DNA from 3 places in the Arsenophonus nasoniae genome. Region 3 is predicted to be linked to each of the others. Evidence: predicted binding sites of a transcription regulator. Region 3 holds the regulator's gene; each other region holds the start of a gene.

Region 1 (6,130 bases), 850 kb from region 3:
GCTTTGATTCAGGTTTTATGCAATTTTTTCGGGTACGTGAATCTTCGATGAAGATGGCTGAAATCCTGACCGGGGCACGTAAAACCTATGGACTTAATCTAATTGGCGGTATTCGCCGTGATCTGCTGAAAGATGACATGAAAAAAAACCGCCAATTGGCCCAGCAGATGCGGCGTGAAGTGCAAGAACTAGTAGAGATATTATTAACGACCCCCAATATTGAGCAACGTACCGTCGGCATCGGACGTTTAGATCCGCAAGTCGCGCGCGATTTTAGTAATGTTGGCCCTATGGTACGCGCCAGTGGCCATGCGCGTTATACGCGCAGGGATCATCCTTTTATCGGTTATGGTTTACTACCGCTAGAGGTGCATAGTGAACAGGAATGCGATGTACTTGCTCGCCTTAAAGTTCGTATCAACGAAGTCTTTACCTCACTCAATATGATCGATTTTGGTTTAGATAATCTACCTGGTGGTGCATTAATGGTAGAAGGATTTACCTATATTCCGCACCGTTTTGCTTTAGGTTTTACTGAAGCACCCCGCGGCGATGATATTCACTGGAGTATGACCGGCGACAATCAAAAACTATGGCGTTGGCGCTGTCGGGCGGCAACTTATGCCAATTGGCCGACACTGCGCTATATGCTACGTGGCAATACTGTGTCTGATGCCCCACTGATAATTGGCAGTCTTGATCCGTGTTATTCCTGTACTGATCGTATGACTGTTGTCGACGTGCGTAAGAAAAAGAGTCAAGTGGTGCCTTATAAAGAACTAGAACGTTACAGCATTGAACGTAAGAATTCACCGCTGAAATAACTTTTGCTTTTGCGGCGGCGGTTTACCCCTGAACGTATTAGGGTTATGGCAAGCCGTTTATGGCTAACTAGCGCAATCTCTTTCGTCAGTTGCGTACAGTCAGTAAAAGCCAACTGGAGTTATCATGTTTAATTTTATTAAGAAAGCTTTAAAAACTGGGATAGTTACCGAAGATTATCCACTGACGCCAATTAAAGTGGATAAAAACTTTCGCGGTAAACCGCAACATAATCCGCAACAATGTATCGGTTGTGGGGCATGCGTCAACGCTTGTCCATCTAATGCACTGACCGCCGAAATTGATTTGCCAAAAGGCCAACTGTTCTGGCAATTGAACCTTGGTCGTTGCATTTTCTGTGGTCGTTGTGAAGAGGTTTGTCCAACGGCGGCCATTCGTTTGTCACAGGAATATGAACTAGCAGTATGGCGGAAAGAAGATCTTTGCCAGCAGGCACGATTTGCTATCTGTTATTGCCGGGTATGTCAGCGTCCTTTGGCAGTTAAAAAAGCGATCAACTATGTTATCGAGATACTGAAACATAATGGCGATCAACGCGCTGAACACCATCGAGAAAGCTTTGAAACTTGCCCTAATTGCAAACGCTTACAGGGATTGACTCCGGCAGATAAAATCGATTTAAGCCGTGAAATGAAGGAGACTATTTGATGAGCCAGTTTTTGGCATCGCGTGATCAGCAAGGTATGCCGGTACCGGTAGCAATAGAAGAGTCTATCGCAAGTATGAAAGCATTATTGTTGAAGAAAATTAAACGCTCTGCTTATGTTTATCGGGTTGACTGTGGCGGTTGTAATGGCTGTGAAATTGAAATTTTTGCCACCCTTTCTCCCATGTTTGATGCCGAGCGTTTTGGCATTAAAGTCGTTCCTTCCCCACGTCACGCTGATATATTGCTGTTTACTGGGGCGGTTACGCGCGCAATGCGGACGCCAGCATTACGCGCCTGGCATTCAGCTCCTGATCCCAAAATTGCCATATCCTATGGCGCATGTGGTAATTCAGGTGGCATTTTTCACGATCTGTATTGTGTTTGGGGCGGCACGGATAAGATCGTGCCTGTCGATGTTTATATTCCTGGCTGTCCACCGACACCGGCTGCGACCTTATATGGTTTTGCCATGGCTTTAGGCTTGCTGGAGCAAAAAATTCATCTGCGTGAACCCTTTGAAGAGGATAATCAACCGGCAGAAATTCTCCATTCAGATATGTTACAACCGTTGCGAGTCCGTATCGATCGTGCTGCCCGACGTTTAGCTGGCTATCGCTATGGTCGTCAGATTGCTGACAATTTTATCAATTATCTCATGCAGGGTGAAGATTGCGTGGCGCAATGGTTGGCTGACGAAAATGATCCGCGCTTAAATGAAATTGTTGCCAATCTTAGCCAAATTGTTGAGCAGGAGCGGATTAAATGAGTGATAAGGTGGTGTTCAGTCAGCTAAGCCGTAAATTTATTGATGAAAATGAGGGCACGCCACCGTAGGCACAGCAAGTTATCTATTATGGACTTGCCATTGGTCACCATTTAGGCGTGATAGATTGTTTACAAGCTGTACTTAGCTGTCCCTGGCCAGAATATCAGCTCTGGATTGCTACTCTCGAAGCAGGAAGTGAAGCGCAGCGAAAAATGGCGGGTGTTGCTCGTTATGGCGAAATTGTTATTGATAATAGCCATGTGGCAATGCTGGCAAAGGCTTTTAGCGCGGCGCTAAGCAAACAGACTAACCAACAGCAAAGTTGGAGCCAGCAGATGCGGAACATGCTAGCTAATATTCACCAAGAGAGTGCTATCTATTTGATGGTAAGGAGGGAGCGTGGCTGATGTCTTACTCTGTGTCGGCAATAGTATGATGGGTGATGACGGCGCAGGGCCATTGCTGGCAGAGATGTGTCGTAATACACCCCAAGGGGCATGGATAGTCATTGATGGCGGTAGTGCGCCAGAAAATGATATCGGGGTTATTCGCGAATTACAGCCAAATCGTTTGTTGATTGTTGATGCGACTGATATGGGACTGGCGGCGGGTGAAATTCGGCTGATCGATCCACAAGATATCGCTGATATGTTTATTATGTCGACCCATAATATGCCACTTAATTATCTTATTGAGCAGCTAAAAGAGGATACTAACGAGGTGATTTTCTTAGGTATTCAGCCAGATATTGTCGGCTTCTATTACCCGATGACGGCAGCGGTAAAAATAGCCGTTGAAACAGTTTATGCCAGTCTGGCTGATAATCAGCAGCTAAGGCAGTTCCGGCCACTATAAATATTGCATCGCATTGAGTAGCAAAAATGGGCTTGGCTAACGCAATTTTCTGGTTTCAGGCCCGCATTTTATTCTACTCATACGATCTAACTGTATTGCGCCAATATTTGTCATTGTCAATCGTGATAATGACAGGCACGTGCCAATTTTTTGTTAACTTAAAATTGGCACAGTTTATGAATATATTTCGCTATTGACTGTCATTGCTGGAGAAGTGAATGAATTGTTTCATTATTACTAATGCCAATAAATGTATTGGTTGTCGTACCTGCGAAGTGGCTTGTGTGGTATCTCATCAGGAAACCCAGGACTGTGCTTCACTCACACCGAAGACTTTCTTGCCACGTATCCATGTTATTAAAGGGGTTAGTGTCTCAACCGCCACGACCTGCCGCCAATGTGAAGATGCGCCCTGTGCCAACGTTTGTCCTAATGGTGCGATTACTCGTGAAAGCGATTTTGTCCACGTTCATCAAGCGCGTTGTATTGGCTGTAAAACTTGTGTTGTTGCTTGTCCTTATGGTGCGATGGAAGTGGTTTCACGGCCAGTCGTACGCAATAGTGGGGCTGGGTTGAATCTTGTCGTCGAGAAGGCTGAGGCAAATAAATGTGATCTTTGCCATCATCGCGCGGAAGGGCCGGCTTGTATTCAGGCTTGTCCTACCAACGCAATTATGTGTGTTGATCGTAACAAACTGGAACAACTCAATTTTGAGAAGCGCCGGCGGGCAGCGTTAAATGGTATAGCTAATCAAATTTTCTAACTAGTCAGCGCGGCATTAACCAACATGATAAGTGAAAATGGTACCTTATTGCGGATCTATGGCAAAGTTCAAGGGGTCGGATTTCGGCCCTGGATTTGGCAATTGGCGCAACGACTAGCCCTTAAAGGGGATGTTTATAACGACGGTGCCGGTGTAGTTGTGCGTATTGTTGGCGATGCCAGCAGGTTACTTGCTCAATTGCCAATCGATTGCCCGCCACTGGCTCGTATTGATCAAGTGCAGCAATTTCCCTGGCACTGGCGTCAATTGCCGCAGGATTTCACTATTCAGCATAGCGTGCCAGCAACGATGGCAACCCAAGTTGCTCCTGATGCAGCTACTTGCCAGGCATGTTTGCGAGAAATGAATGATCCAAACCAACGTCGCTATCGCTACCCATTCATTAATTGTACTCACTGTGGGCCGCGTTTTACCATTATTCGCGCGATACCCTATGATCGTCCGTTTACCGTTATGGCGGCTTTTCCGCTATGTGCGCCTTGTGCAGCAGAATATCGTGATCCTGCTGACAGGCGTTTCCATGCCCAACCTATTGCTTGTGCTGATTGTGGGCCGCAGGTGCTCTGGCTGGCAGAAAATGAGCGACAAGAAAAAGAGGCGGCAATTCAGGCCGCCATTAACGCATTGCAAAAGGGTAAAATTATAGCGATTAAAGGGATAGGTGGTTTCCATCTGGCTTGTGATGCTAATAATCCAATAGCAGTAAAGCGTTTGCGTCAGCGTAAACAGCGACCGTCAAAACCCTTAGCTGTGATGATCACTGATGCAATGGCCAGCCTTCTGCCTAAACAGGCTCAGTCACTTTTGCAGTTACCTGCGGCGCCAATTGTATTAGTGGATAAACAATGGCTATCGTTAGTTGATGAGATCGCACCACAGCTTAACGAGGTCGGTGTCATGCTGGCGGCAAATCCGTTACAACATCTATTAATACAGACTGTCGCGCGTCCCTTAGTGATGACTTCAGGCAATCTCAGTGGTTGTCCGCCGGCATTGAATAATGAACAAGCATTGACTGACCTAGTTGATATTGCGGACGGCTGGCTATTACACAATCGGGATATTTTACAGCGGATGGATGATTCCGTTATGCGCGTCTCGGGTGAAATGCTACGTCGAGCCAGAGGTTTTGTGCCCGACAGCTTGCCTTTACCGCCCGGTTTTAGCAAAGTACCCCCGTTGTTATGCTTAGGTGCCGATCTAAAAAATACTTTCTGTCTGATCAGGGATCAACAGGCGATTCTCAGTCAGCATCTGGGCGATCTCAATGAGCAAAATATTGAAGCTCAGTGGTGGCAGGTCGTGACCAGGATGCAGCAGATTTGGCAGTTCACGCCACAAAAAATCGTGACTGATAAACATCCGGCCTATCGTACACGACAACTGGCGCAGCAAATGTCTTTGCCGATAGTCACAGTGCAGCATCATCATGCCCATGCTGTCGCCTGTTTGGCTGAGCATCTTTGGCCAAGGCATGCAGGCGATGTTATTGCATTGATCCTCGATGGTATTGGTTGGGGAGATGATGATCAGCTATGGGGTGGGGAATGTTTGCGTGTCAATTATAATGAATGTGAAAAATTGGCGGGATTGCCTGCAGTAGCGTTGCCAGGGGGTGATTTGGCTGCACGCTAGCCCTGGCGGAATTTATTGGCCCAGTGGCTAGCATTTGTACCAGACTGGCAAATGCGTTCGGAAGCCAAAATATTGGCAGATAAACCCTGGCAGCCATTAGCACGAGCGATAGAACGAGGCATTAACGCACCACTTGCTTCTTCTGCCGGACGCTTATTTGACGCGATTGCGACAGCGCTTGGCTATGCGCCGGCGCAACAAAGTTATCAAGGCGAAGCCGCTAGCAGATTAGAGGCTTTGGCGCTAACCGTCAATCATATCAACCACCCAGTAACGCTACCGGTTAAAGATAACCAATTAGATATGATGACATTTTGGCAACAATGGCTCGATTGGCAGGCACCCGATGCTTGGCGCGCCTGGGCCTTTCACGACGCGTTAGCTAGAGGATTGGCTGAACTGGCCACCTATCATGCGCTGTTGCGAAAAATCACCACCATTGTTTGTAGTGGCGGTGTATTGCATAATCGCTTACTGCGTCAACGGCTACAGTTTTGGTTAACTGATTTTCAACTATTGTTACCAATGAATTTACCTGCTGGTGATGGCGCCATTGCTTTTGGTCAAGCGTTGATTGCCGCAGCAAAATTTTCTTAA
Region 2 (6,130 bases), 330 kb from region 3:
TAATACAATCAAGATAATAGACGCCATCACGTTTTATCTCTTTCGGCACCGATAAATCTGGCAAAAGTGTTATACCACTGCCAGCTGCCACCATGTTACGTAATGTTTCCAAACTGGTGGCACGAAAGTGGGTATCATCTTTGGCCCCGACCTGAAAACAATATCCCATCGCTTGATCACGTAAACAGTGACCATCCTCCAACATGAGTAATTTCTGCCCAACAAGCTCTTGCATCTCAATTTCCTTACGATTGAACCACGGATGCTCTTCATAAATGGCTAATCGCATAGGTTCCTCATAAAGAGGAATTTCAATAAAAGCTTCAGTCTCTTTCACTTGCGCTAATATTGCACAATCCAGTTTACCATTATTTAATTGTGCTAACAGATGGTGTGTCTGTGCTTCATGTAAATACATCTCCAGTTTAGGAAATAAACGGTGTAATTCTGGAATGATGTGAGGCAAAAGATAAGGACCAATGGTAGGAATTAATCCTATGTGTAACGGGCCTGACATGCTTTCACCTTGTAAGGAAGCCATTTCCTGCAATATTTTAACTTCTCGCAGTACTGTTCTAGCTTGTTCAACTAATAATAATCCCTGCTGAGTAAACAAAACCTTTCGGCTTGTTCGTTCTAACAACATAACCCCTAAATCGTCTTCCAATTTACGAATTTGACCGCTTAGGGTCGGTTGACTAACATGGCAGGCATCTGCAGCACGCCGAAAATGTTTATGCTCAGCTAATGCAACAAGGTACTCCAAATCACGAATATTCATGCCTATTCCTTCCCTAAATATAAATTTGATAGAATCAACCTATCTATTCATCATAATGGATCCAGTTTTCCTATCAACGAAAAAATTCAGCAATAAAATTTATTTTTGTAATTCATAGATAAAAACAATGAAATTAAACGTTTGCACGGTGAGTTGTTTATCGCCAGTGACTGATTCTGCTGAGTTGCTAAAATTGCACAACTAACTTGCGGCCATAAAACACAGCCTCAACGCTATATTTACAGAATATTCAGATTCACTAAGCATCGATTGTATACATCACCAATAAAGGCTTGACTGAACTCTTATGGTCAAATTAATTGCCATTGTTTAATTTAAATCGACCCATTGCGATAATTATTTTATTAATAGTATTATTATGTTATGGCAAATATTTTTTAATTCTTAAATAAAATCTTTATATCGAAATATATATTATAATGACGAACCTATACACCATTAATTTTCCTTTTTTCCTGTGTATATTGGGGTTATGGATTCAAGGAAAAATTAGTATCATTAACATTCTCATTAATAAATCTTGTACACTGAACTAATATTAATTACTGTATTTTTATTCAAAGAAATGCATGAGTATTGAAATTTTAGTCATTAAGGCTGGTAGCAGTGAAAGCGAAACTCCCGACATTTATTGAGTTATATCGTCAATTAATTGCCATACCATCAATTAGTTCTGTCGATGCAAGACGCGATCAAAGTAATGAAGCATTAATTAATCTACTGGCAGAATGGCTAAAGACGCTAGGTGGAAAAATAACCATTCAACCGGTGCCAGAAACTCGCCATAAATTCAATTTACTGGCTACTTTTGGTCAAGGAGAGGAGGGATTACTACTCTGTGGGCATACTGATACGGTTCCTTTTGATGAAGGGCGCTGGACAAAAGATCCTTTCCAATTAACGGAATATAGCAACAAATTATATGGTTTAGGCAGCGCAGATATGAAAGGATTTTTCGCTTTTATTATTGATGCCTTACGCAATATCGATATTTATCAGTTACAGCATCCCATCTATATTTTGGCAACTGCTGATGAAGAAACCACCATGGCAGGGGCACGTTATTTTGCCACAACGGCTGAAATTCAGCCTGAATTGGCGATTATTGGCGAGCCAACTTCACTACGACCCATTCGCGCTCATAAGGGGCATATCGCCAATGCCATCCGCATTACCGGTCAATCAGGCCATTCAAGTGATCCAGCAAAGGGTATCAATGCGATTGAATTAATGCATGAAACCATTAGTCAGTTAATTATGCTTAGAAATAGACTAAAAACTGATTACCATCACAAGGCATTTGCTATTCCCTACCCAACAATGAATTTTGGACATATTCATGGCGGGGATGCAGTAAATCGAATTTGTGGATGCTGTGAACTACATATCGATATTCGCCCACTACCTGGTCTATCACTACAAAATTTGGATGAATTATTGCATGCCGCACTTGAACCGATTAAACATCGTTGGCCTAATCGCATTACTATCGAGGAACTACATCCTGCTATTCCTGGTTTTGAATGCCCAATAAATCATAAGATGTTGAAAATAATTGAAAATTTATTAAACAAGAAAGCACAAACCGTTAATTACTGCACCGAAGCACCTTTTATTCAAACTCGCTGTCCAACATTAATATTAGGTCCAGGCTCGATAGAGCAAGCGCATCAACCTGATGAATTTATTGAAATTAAATATATAAAACCAACAATTGCATTACTTTCACAAATGATAACCCATTTTTGTTTGAAAAAATAAACCACTACATAGGAAATCAAATAAGGCAAGTTCGTATTCCTTTCGTTTATTGCACTATTTGTGTGCATTTTAGGCGTCTAAAACGCACACAAATAGTGCAATTTACTATTCAATTTATTATTATTTACTCATAAATCATTCAAAAAGCATTTATTCTAGGTTATAAATAATTTGGCATGATTTTCGCTTAATGATTAATTAACAACTTTAATGAAACTTTTTGGCACTATCGTTCAAAAGTAGGATCCAATCAGGAGAAGCTTTATGTCTGTTGAGCATGTTTTATCCATGATCAAAGAGCACCATGTTAAATATATTGATCTACGCTTTACCGATACCAGAGGTAAAGAGCAACATATCACTATTCCTGCTCACCAAATCAACGAAGATTTCTTTGAAGAGGGAAAAATGTTTGACGGCTCCTCTATTGCCGGTTGGAAAGGAATTAATGAATCAGATATGATGCTTATGCCTGATCCCGAGACGGCAGTGCTAGATCCTTTTTTTAGTGATTCAACCCTAATTATTCGCTGTGATATCCTAGAGCCCCATACCCATCAGGGCTACCAACGCGATCCACGTTCAATTTCTAAACGCGCCGAAAATTTCTTACGCAGTAGCGGTATCGCCGATACGGTATTATTTGGACCTGAACCTGAATTCTTTGTGTTTGATGATATTCGCTTTGGCAACAATATTTCTGGTGCTTATTATCATATCGACGATATCGAAGCAGCCTGGAATTCTGGCGCACACTATGAAGATGGCAATAAAGGTCATCGACCAAGCGTTAAAGGGGGTTATTTTCCTGTCCCACCCGTTGATTCCTCTCAAAATATGCGCTCCGCCATGTGTTCCACCATGGAGAAAATGGGTTTAATTGTCGAAGCACACCACCATGAGGTTGCCACCGCAGGCCAAAATGAGGTCGCTACCCGTTTTAATACAATGACCAAAAAAGCCGATGAAACACAAATATACAAATACGTCGTGCATAATATTGCTCATGCTTTTGGCAAAACAGCGACATTTATGCCAAAGCCACTCGTGGGTGATAACGGCTCTGGCATGCATTGTCATATGTCGCTGGAAAAAAATGGCACCAACTTGTTTGCCGGTAATAAATATGGTGGGCTATCTGAAACAGCCCTTTATTACATTGATGGTATTATTAAACATGCGCGTGCTTTAAATGCCTTTACGAATCCAACCACCAACTCCTATAAGCGTCTAGTACCTGGTTTCGAAGCACCGGTAATGTTGGCTTATTCAGCGCGTAACCGGTCAGCTTCTATTCGCATTCCAATGGTTGCCAATCCGAGAGCATCACGGATTGAAGTTCGTTTTCCTGATCCGGCGGCTAATCCTTACTTAGCCTTTGCTGCACAATTAATGGCAGGTCTCGATGGAATTATGAATAAAATTCATCCCGGAGAAGCGATGGATAAAAATTTATATGACTTACCTGCGGAAGAAGCACAAGAGATCCCAACTGTTGCCAGTTCACTGGAAGAAGCCCTGCATGCGTTGGATATAGATCGCGAATTTTTGAAACGCGGTGAAGTATTTACTGATGAAACGATAGACGCCTATATCAACTTATTAAAAAATGATGTTCAACGTATTCAGATGGCACCTCATCCATTAGAGTTCGAAATGTACTACAGCGTCTGATAAACCCTTCTCCGCTGGGTATTTTTTGTTGTGTTATATTACCTCATCATTTGATGAGGTTTTTTCTGCCTAATTATTGAACAAAAATACTTGGTTTATACTCAAATATGTTAATATGCACTAAAAAGGTGCAGGAGTAAAACTACGTGAAAATTGATAAATTACCCATTGCCGATCATATCTTAGATTGCTTGTTGCATAATATTCTCTTACTGGATAATAAACTCATCATCCAGTACGCTAATTATGCTAGCCGCCAATTTTTTTCAGCTAATCCAAGAAAATTGCTGGGTACACCGCTACCAATTCTTTTTGATTATTGTTCGTTTGATATGGATTTAATGCAAAAAAAAATAAAAAAAAATAAAAGTTTTACCGATAATGAAGTCACTCTGGTTATCAATAATCACTCTTATAACGTGACTATCAGTGCGCAGCCCATTTCACAAGGCTTTATTTTACTAGAATTTTCGCCGGTCAATTCCTATCGCCGTTTAGAGCAAGAACAATCATTACAAATCCTATCACGTGACTTAATCCGAACTTTAGCCCATGAAATAAAAAACCCGTTAGGGGGTTTACGTGGCGCAGCTCAACTGTTAGCCAAAACCCTTTCTAGTTCTGAGCAGTTAGAATATACCCAAGTCATTATTGAGCAAGCCGATCGCTTACGCAATCTCGTTGATCGTCTACTCGGCCCTCAACATCCCGGTTTGAAAACAACACAAAGTATCCACCAGGTTGTTGAGCGTACTTACTATTTAATATCACTGACGCTACCGGAAAATATTAAATTAATAAAAGACTATGATCCTAGTTTACCTGAATTACCACACTATCCCGAACAAATTGAACAAGTGTTACTTAATATAAGCCAAAACGCGATACAAGCAATGGAAGAAAACGGTGGAACCTTGACTATGCGGACTCGCACAGCGTTTCATGTGACATTACACGGAAAAACGTATCGGCTTGCCGCCCGTATCGATATTGAAGATAATGGTCCAGGTATTCCATCACAGATACAAGATACGCTGTTCTATCCGATGGTAAGTCATCATAAAGGTGGCAATGGCTTAGGACTCTCAATTGCACAAAATATTATTGACCAGCATGCTGGTAGAATCGAATTTTCTAGTTGGCCTGGCCATACGCAATTTTCGATTTATCTTCCTATTAAGAATTAGGTAACTGATATGCAAAAAGGTAAGGTGTGGATCGTTGATGATGATAGTGCCATTCGGTGGGTTTTAGAACGCGCGTTAAACAATGCCCACATGGAATGTACTAGCTTTGAAGATATTCAAAGTGTATTAATAGCATTAGAAAAAACCTGTCCGGATGTTCTAATTTCCGATATTCATATGCCAGATAACGATGGGTTAACCCTGCTGACACGACTTAAACAGAGCCATCCTAAATTACCGATTATTATTATGACTGCCCATTCAGATCTGAATACGGCAGTTAATGCCTATCAACAAGGTGCTTTTGATTACTTGCCAAAACCTTTCGATATTGACGAAACAATATTGTTAGTTAAACGCGCACTGAATTATTATCGCAATCAACAACCAAATACCAGATCAAATTCTCCACCAACGGCTGCTGTCAGCAAAATTATTGGTGAAGCACCCGCCATGCAGGAAGTGTATCGAATTATCGGTCGCTTATCTCGCTCCTCAATTAGTGTACTTATTAACGGTGAATCTGGCACTGGTAAAGAGTTAATTGCGGATGCGCTTCATCGTCATAGCCCTAAAGCAACTGGGCCCTTTATTGCGCTAAATATGGCAGCTATTCCTAAAGATCTGATTGAATCTGAGTTATTTGGTCATGAAAAAGGCGCTTTTACTGGTGCCAGCCAGGTCAGGCAGGGACGTTTCGAACAAG
Region 3 (6,130 bases):
CATATTGGCCGTAAAATTGCGGCCACATTAGCTAGTACAGGAACACCTGCATTTTTTGTCCATCCTGGAGAAGCCAGTCATGGTGACTTAGGCATGATTAGCAGTAAAGATATTGTTCTGGCTATATCTAACTCTGGGGAGTCAAATGAAATATTAGCACTCATTCCTGTGTTAAAACGCCAACATATTGCGCTAATTTGTATGACAAAAAACCCTGATAGCAGCATGGGTAAAGCGGCAGATATTCACCTTTGTATCAAGGTACCACAAGAAGCTTGCCCATTAGGTTTAGCGCCAACAACAAGCACAACGGCGATGCTCGTCATGGGGGATGCCATTGCTGTCGCTTTACTTGAAGCGCGTGGTTTTACTGCTGAAGATTTTGCACTTTCTCATCCAGGTGGCACATTAGGGCGCAAACTCTTATTAAGAGTGAGTGACTTAATGCACACAGGGAAAAATATTCCCAATGTCCCAAAACAGGCAACATTACAGCAAGCATTAGTGGAAATTACACGCAAAAAACTTGGCATGGTAGTGATTTGTAACGAAGAAATGCAGATAGAAGGTATTTTCACCGATGGTGACTTACGACGTGTCTTTGCAATGAATATTGATTTAAATAATGCCAAAATTGCTGATGTGATGACAACCGGGGGTATTAGAGTAAAACCTGATATGCTAGCGATTGATGCCTTAAATTTGATGCAACAACACCATATTACTTCATTACTGATAGCAAAAGCAGATACACTTATTGGTGTTATTCATCTGCATGATCTTTTGCAAGCAGGCATTATATAATTATTGGAACTAATACATGAATGAGCATAATAAAATAACAAGCTATTATGGCCCAGTAGAACAACATATCATTGAAAAAGCACGTCTGATAAAATTACTCATTTGCGATGTTGATGGTGTCATGACAGATGGCTTAGTTTATATGGGAAATAATGGTGAAGAGCTAAAAGCATTCAATGTAAAGGATGGTTACGGTATCCGTTGTTTATTAACCTCTGCGATTGAAGTCGCCATTATTACCGGACGTAAAGCTAAATTATTGGAAAATCGTGCCAAAACACTCGGTATTAATTATCTTTACCAAGGGCAAAGTGAAAAAAATTTGGCTTATAATGATCTGATAATCCGATTAAAACTCCAACCTCAACAGATTGCTTATATTGGTGATGATTTAATTGACTGGCCTATCATGTCGCAGGTAGGGCTTTCGGTCGCCGTCGCTGATGCTCATCCAATGTTGTTAAGTAAAGCCCATTATGTTACATATCGAGCAGGAGGCAAAGGTGCTGTACGTGAAATATGTGATTTGATCCTGCTCGCTCAAGACAAAATAGAAAATGCCCACGGTTTATCAATATAGGCAAAAATGAAAAGACAAATGAGCAAATTTAACTTTTGGCTTAACATTATATTAACACTGATTGTTTTAGCGCTTATCGGCTGGAACTTAGCTGATTTTAATCAATCAAAAGCACCTGCTATGATTGAAAATAGTCAACCAAATTATCAAACTGCCAATGCCGTTACGCATGTCTATGACCCAATGGGCAAATTAGCTTATAAGTTGATAACGGATGAGACACACCACTTTTCGAGTAGTAAAATTAGTTGGTTTATTAATCCAGTATTAACAACCTACGATACCAAAAGTATTCCTACTTGGGCCATACGCGCCAATAAAGCCAAATTAACGAGCGACAATATGCTCTATTTATATGGTAATGTTCAGGTAAATAGCTTAAATCCAACTTCAGATTTACAACAAATTTTGACAGAAAATGCCATCGTTAACTTAATTACCCAGGATGTTTCATCCAATAATAAAGTCACGTTAATTGGTATCGGTTTACGTTCAGTGGGTATGGAAATGCGCGGTAATATGCGAACCCATACCGCAGAGTTAATTGAAGATGTTAAGACCTATTACGAAATCCCCAATAAGCAACCAGCTCCCGAAGGAAACCATTAAAATGATATTGGCAAAAAAGATCTTCATTAATGTAGCACTGACTAGCTCAATATTCATATTAAGCTTGCCAGCAGTAGCGCTGAAAAGTGACTCACAACAACCCATTCAGATTGATTCAGTCAAACAGTCGCTTGATTTAGAAAAAAACATTACCACATTTACAGGAAATGTTGTTATAAAACAAGGTTCTATAGATGTTCGAGCTGATAAAGTCGTTGTTACTCGTCCGAACGGCGATGCAAAAAAGATGGTTGTCGAAGCCTATGGTACGCCAGCAACCTTCTATCAATTACAAGATGATGGTAAACCTATCAAAGGTCACAGTGATAAAATACGTTATGAAATGGAAAAAGAACTGGTTATCCTAACGGGTAATGCTTATCTTGAACAACTAGATAGTAATATTAAAGGTGACAAAATTACCTATTTAGTCCCAACCCAGCAAATGGAAGCGTTTAGCGATAAAGGGAAACGAGTAACGACCATATTGTTACCTTCCCAATTACAAGAAAAAGGCCCTGGTGTGAAAAGCACAAATAATAGTAAGAGTAAATAATAAAAATGGCTAAATTAACTGCGAAGCATTTGGCAAAAACATACAAAAACCGTAAGGTTGTTGAAGATGTTAGCCTAGAAGTCAGTTCAGGTGAAATCGTTGGTTTACTAGGGCCAAATGGTGCCGGTAAAACGACAACCTTCTATATGGTAGTTGGGATCGTTCCTCGTGATACTGGAAAAATTGCTATCGATGATGAAGATATTAGTTTATTGCCTCTGCATGAACGTGCTCGTAGAGGAATAGGTTATTTACCACAAGAAGCCTCAATATTTCGCCGGCTAAACGTTTACGATAATCTGATGGCTGTATTAGAAATTCGTAAAGATCTAACCTCCGAAGAAAAACAACAACGTGCCGAAGAATTGATGGAAGAATTTAGTATTACTCATTTGAGAAATAATCTCGGTCAATCACTTTCGGGTGGGGAGCGCCGCCGAGTGGAAATAGCCCGGGCATTGGCGGCTAATCCTAAATTTATTCTTTTAGATGAACCTTTTGCTGGTGTTGATCCAATTTCAGTATTAGATATAAAAAAAATAATCCAACACTTGAGAGATTATGGTTTAGGTGTATTAATAACCGATCATAATGTGAGAGAAACATTAGATGTCTGTGAACGTGCTTACATTGTCAGTCAAGGTCATCTTATCGCTCATGGAACCCCTAAAGCGATTTTAGAAAATGAGCAAGTCAAACGTGTCTATTTGGGAGAAGGTTTTCGCCTCTAACCCTAACTCATTAAAGTTGTAAGTTTTTTTATTATGTTATTCCCAAGAGGTTAAGCCAATTTTATGAAACAGAGTTTGCAACTCCGACTCAGTCAGCAGTTGGCGATGACACCACAGCTACAACAAGCGATTCGTTTGTTGCAACTTTCAACATTAGAACTTCAGCACGAAATTCAGCAAGCGCTTGAAACCAATCCTTTACTTGAACAAGATGACCTCTATCAGGAAATCGAAACATCAGATATTAATGATAACGAGCCAGCGACACTAGATAGTTTTGAAGCAATTGAACAAAATGATATGCCTGACGAATTACCCTTAGATACTAATTGGGAAGAAATTTATACTTCAGATAGCTATCCAAGCTTAAGCAATAATTTTAGCGACAATGATTTTCCTCTCTACCAAGGGGAAACATTGCAAACACTACAAGATTATTTATCCTGGCAAGCATCATTGACACCCTTTACTGAAATAGATGCAGCAATTGCCACCGCCATTATTGATGCTGTCGACGATTCCGGCTATTTAAGCACTACTATTGAAGATATTTACACCGGTTTGGCACTAACCGATATTACCCTGGAAGAAGTTGAAATTGTATTAAAACGGATCCAACACTTCGATCCAATTGGCGTTGCAGCAAAAAATTTGAAAGACTGCTTACTTATTCAGTTATCAGCATTACCTAACGAGACTCCTTTTCTAAAAGAAGCTAAACTGATAATTAATGACCATCTAGAATTACTTGGCAATCGTGATTTTCGGCAACTTAGCCGGAAAACTAAATTAAAAGAAGCGGCCTTGAAAGAAGTTATCGCTATGATACAACGATTAGATCCTAAACCTGGGCAAGTCATTCAAACTAAAGAGCCACAATACATTGTCCCAGATGCTTTGGTTCGTAAAATAGATAATGACTGGCAAGTAGCACTAAATACTGAAAACATTCCACGTTTAAAAATCAATCAACATTATGCTTCTCTAGGCAAATATTCTGGTAATGAAGAAGATAACCAATTCATCCGTAACAACTTACAAGAAGCAAAATGGTTAATAAAAAGTTTAGAAAGTCGTAATGAAACTTTATTAAAAGTTGCCCAATGTATTGTTGAAAATCAGCAAGAATTTTTTGAATATGGTGAAGAGCATATGAAACCTATGGTATTAGCGGATATTGCTTATCAGGTTGATATGCACGAATCAACAATTTCCCGTGTCACATCGCAAAAATACCTCCATAGTCCAAGAGGCATTTTTGAACTGAAATACTTTTTTTCTAGCCATGTTAACACCGATACAGGAGGAGAAGCGTCTTCTATCGCTATACGCGCGCTAGTAAAAAAACTCATTGCGGCAGAGAACCCTGTAAAACCCTTGAGTGATAACAAATTAACGAGCATACTAGCAGAACAGGGGATTCAAATTGCTCGTCGTACAGTTGCTAAATATCGAGAGTCTCTATCCATTCCACCCTCTAATCAGCGTAAAAAACTGATTTGAATTAACTGAGAAGGAAGATACTATGGAATTTCAAATTACTGGACAAAATATTAAAATTACCGAAGCATTACGACATACCGTTGAAGAAAAATGTTCAAAATTTGAACAATATTTTGACCATATTAATGGTATTCATGTAATTTTAAAAGTACAGAAATTTAATCAGATTGCTGAAGCAACAGCGAAAGTGAATGGAGCAGAACTCCATGCTTCTGCTCAAGAAGATGATATGTATGCTGCTATTGATGCCATGGTAGAAAAAATGGCACGTCAGCTTACTAAATATAAAGAAAAATTGAAACAACATTAATTTGTGTTATTAAACAACAAGGGCACTAAATATAAATTATTGATGCGAGTATCGTTCATACCAGATATTGATTATCGATATCTGGTATAATTGCCCTAAGTGAATAAATCCAATGAACAGTGAAAAAAAATTATCATTAAGCTCGGTATTAACACCATCATGTACACTAAATAATGTACATTGTACGAGTAAAAAAAGAGCACTAGAGATTATTAGTGAAGTTGCTGCTATTGAACTGAATGTGCCTGAAAATGTCGTTTTTGATTCATTACTTACCCGTGAAAAAGTCGGCACAACCGGTATTGGTGGGGGTATTGCAATCCCTCATGGCAAATTAAATGACAGTAATTCATCCGACGCAGTGGGTGTATTTCTTCATTTGAATGAACCGATCGCTTTTGATGCCATTGATAATCAGTCTGTTGATTTGCTGTTTGCACTATTAGTTCCTTCGGAGCAATGTAAAACACATTTACATACGCTCTCTTTAATTGCCAAACGGTTGGCTGACAAGAACTTGTGTCGTCGTTTACGCGCTGCGCAAAGTAATGAAGAACTCTATGAAATCATTACTGAATAACAACTTAAAAAAATCTGTACTAAAAATAATGATTTTTTTATTGTGAAGAAACTTAAGGGGTATTACTCATGGTGCTGATGATAATCAGTGGCCGTTCTGGTTCAGGTAAATCTGTTGCTCTACGAGCGCTGGAGGATATGGGTTTTTATTGTGTTGACAATTTGCCCGTTATTTTACTGCCAGAATTAGCCAATACGCTGGCTGAACGACAAATTTCAGCTGCTGTGAGTATTGATGTTCGCAATATGCCCGACGACCCAGCAATTTTTGAAAAAGCGTTAAAAAATTTACCTACTAGTTTTTCCCCGCAATTACTTTTTCTTGATGCAGATCGTAACACGTTGATCCGAAGATATAGTGATACACGCCGTCTACACCCACTTTCCAGCAAAAAGTTATCATTAGAAAATGCGATTGATGAGGAAAATGATTTATTAGAGCCTTTACGTTCACGAGC

What was found. The regulator sigma-54, encoded in region 3, starts transcription at its own class of promoters, with help from an activator protein. The targets are predictions, from matches to a motif close to GTTGGCACANNTTTCGCTNT.
Region 1: the regulator sigma-54 is predicted to act here: its motif matches at 3,277-3,296, upstream of hydN (electron transport protein HydN).
Region 2: the regulator sigma-54 is predicted to act here: its motif matches at 2,734-2,753, upstream of glnA (glutamate--ammonia ligase).

Annotation. Positions count from the first base shown of each region.
Region 1 is NZ_CP038613.1:2,784,048-2,790,177, reverse strand. It holds gene ArsFIN_RS14245 (hydrogenase large subunit) at 1-824, shown strand, start outside; gene ArsFIN_RS14240 (formate hydrogenlyase complex iron-sulfur subunit) at 949-1,491, shown strand; gene ArsFIN_RS14235 (NADH-quinone oxidoreductase subunit B family protein) at 1,491-2,258, shown strand; partial or broken gene ArsFIN_RS14230 (formate hydrogenlyase maturation HycH family protein) at 2,255-2,665, shown strand; gene hycI (hydrogenase maturation peptidase HycI) at 2,658-3,113, shown strand; gene hydN (electron transport protein HydN) at 3,332-3,877, shown strand; partial or broken gene hypF (carbamoyltransferase HypF) at 3,902-6,130, shown strand.
Region 2 is NZ_CP038613.1:3,298,244-3,304,373, forward strand. It holds gene oxyR (DNA-binding transcriptional regulator OxyR) at 1-781, opposite strand, end outside; gene argE (acetylornithine deacetylase) at 1,409-2,563, shown strand; gene glnA (glutamate--ammonia ligase) at 2,828-4,237, shown strand; gene glnL (nitrogen regulation protein NR(II)) at 4,384-5,424, shown strand; gene glnG (nitrogen regulation protein NR(I)) at 5,434-6,130, shown strand, end outside.
Region 3 is NZ_CP038613.1:3,631,476-3,637,605, forward strand. It holds gene kdsD (arabinose-5-phosphate isomerase KdsD) at 1-804, shown strand, start outside; gene kdsC (3-deoxy-manno-octulosonate-8-phosphatase KdsC) at 821-1,384, shown strand; gene lptC (LPS export ABC transporter periplasmic protein LptC) at 1,403-1,993, shown strand; gene lptA (lipopolysaccharide ABC transporter substrate-binding protein LptA) at 1,995-2,549, shown strand; gene lptB (LPS export ABC transporter ATP-binding protein) at 2,555-3,280, shown strand; gene rpoN (RNA polymerase factor sigma-54) at 3,344-4,783, shown strand; gene hpf (ribosome hibernation promoting factor) at 4,806-5,093, shown strand; gene ptsN (PTS IIA-like nitrogen regulatory protein PtsN) at 5,206-5,673, shown strand; gene rapZ (RNase adapter RapZ) at 5,742-6,130, shown strand, end outside.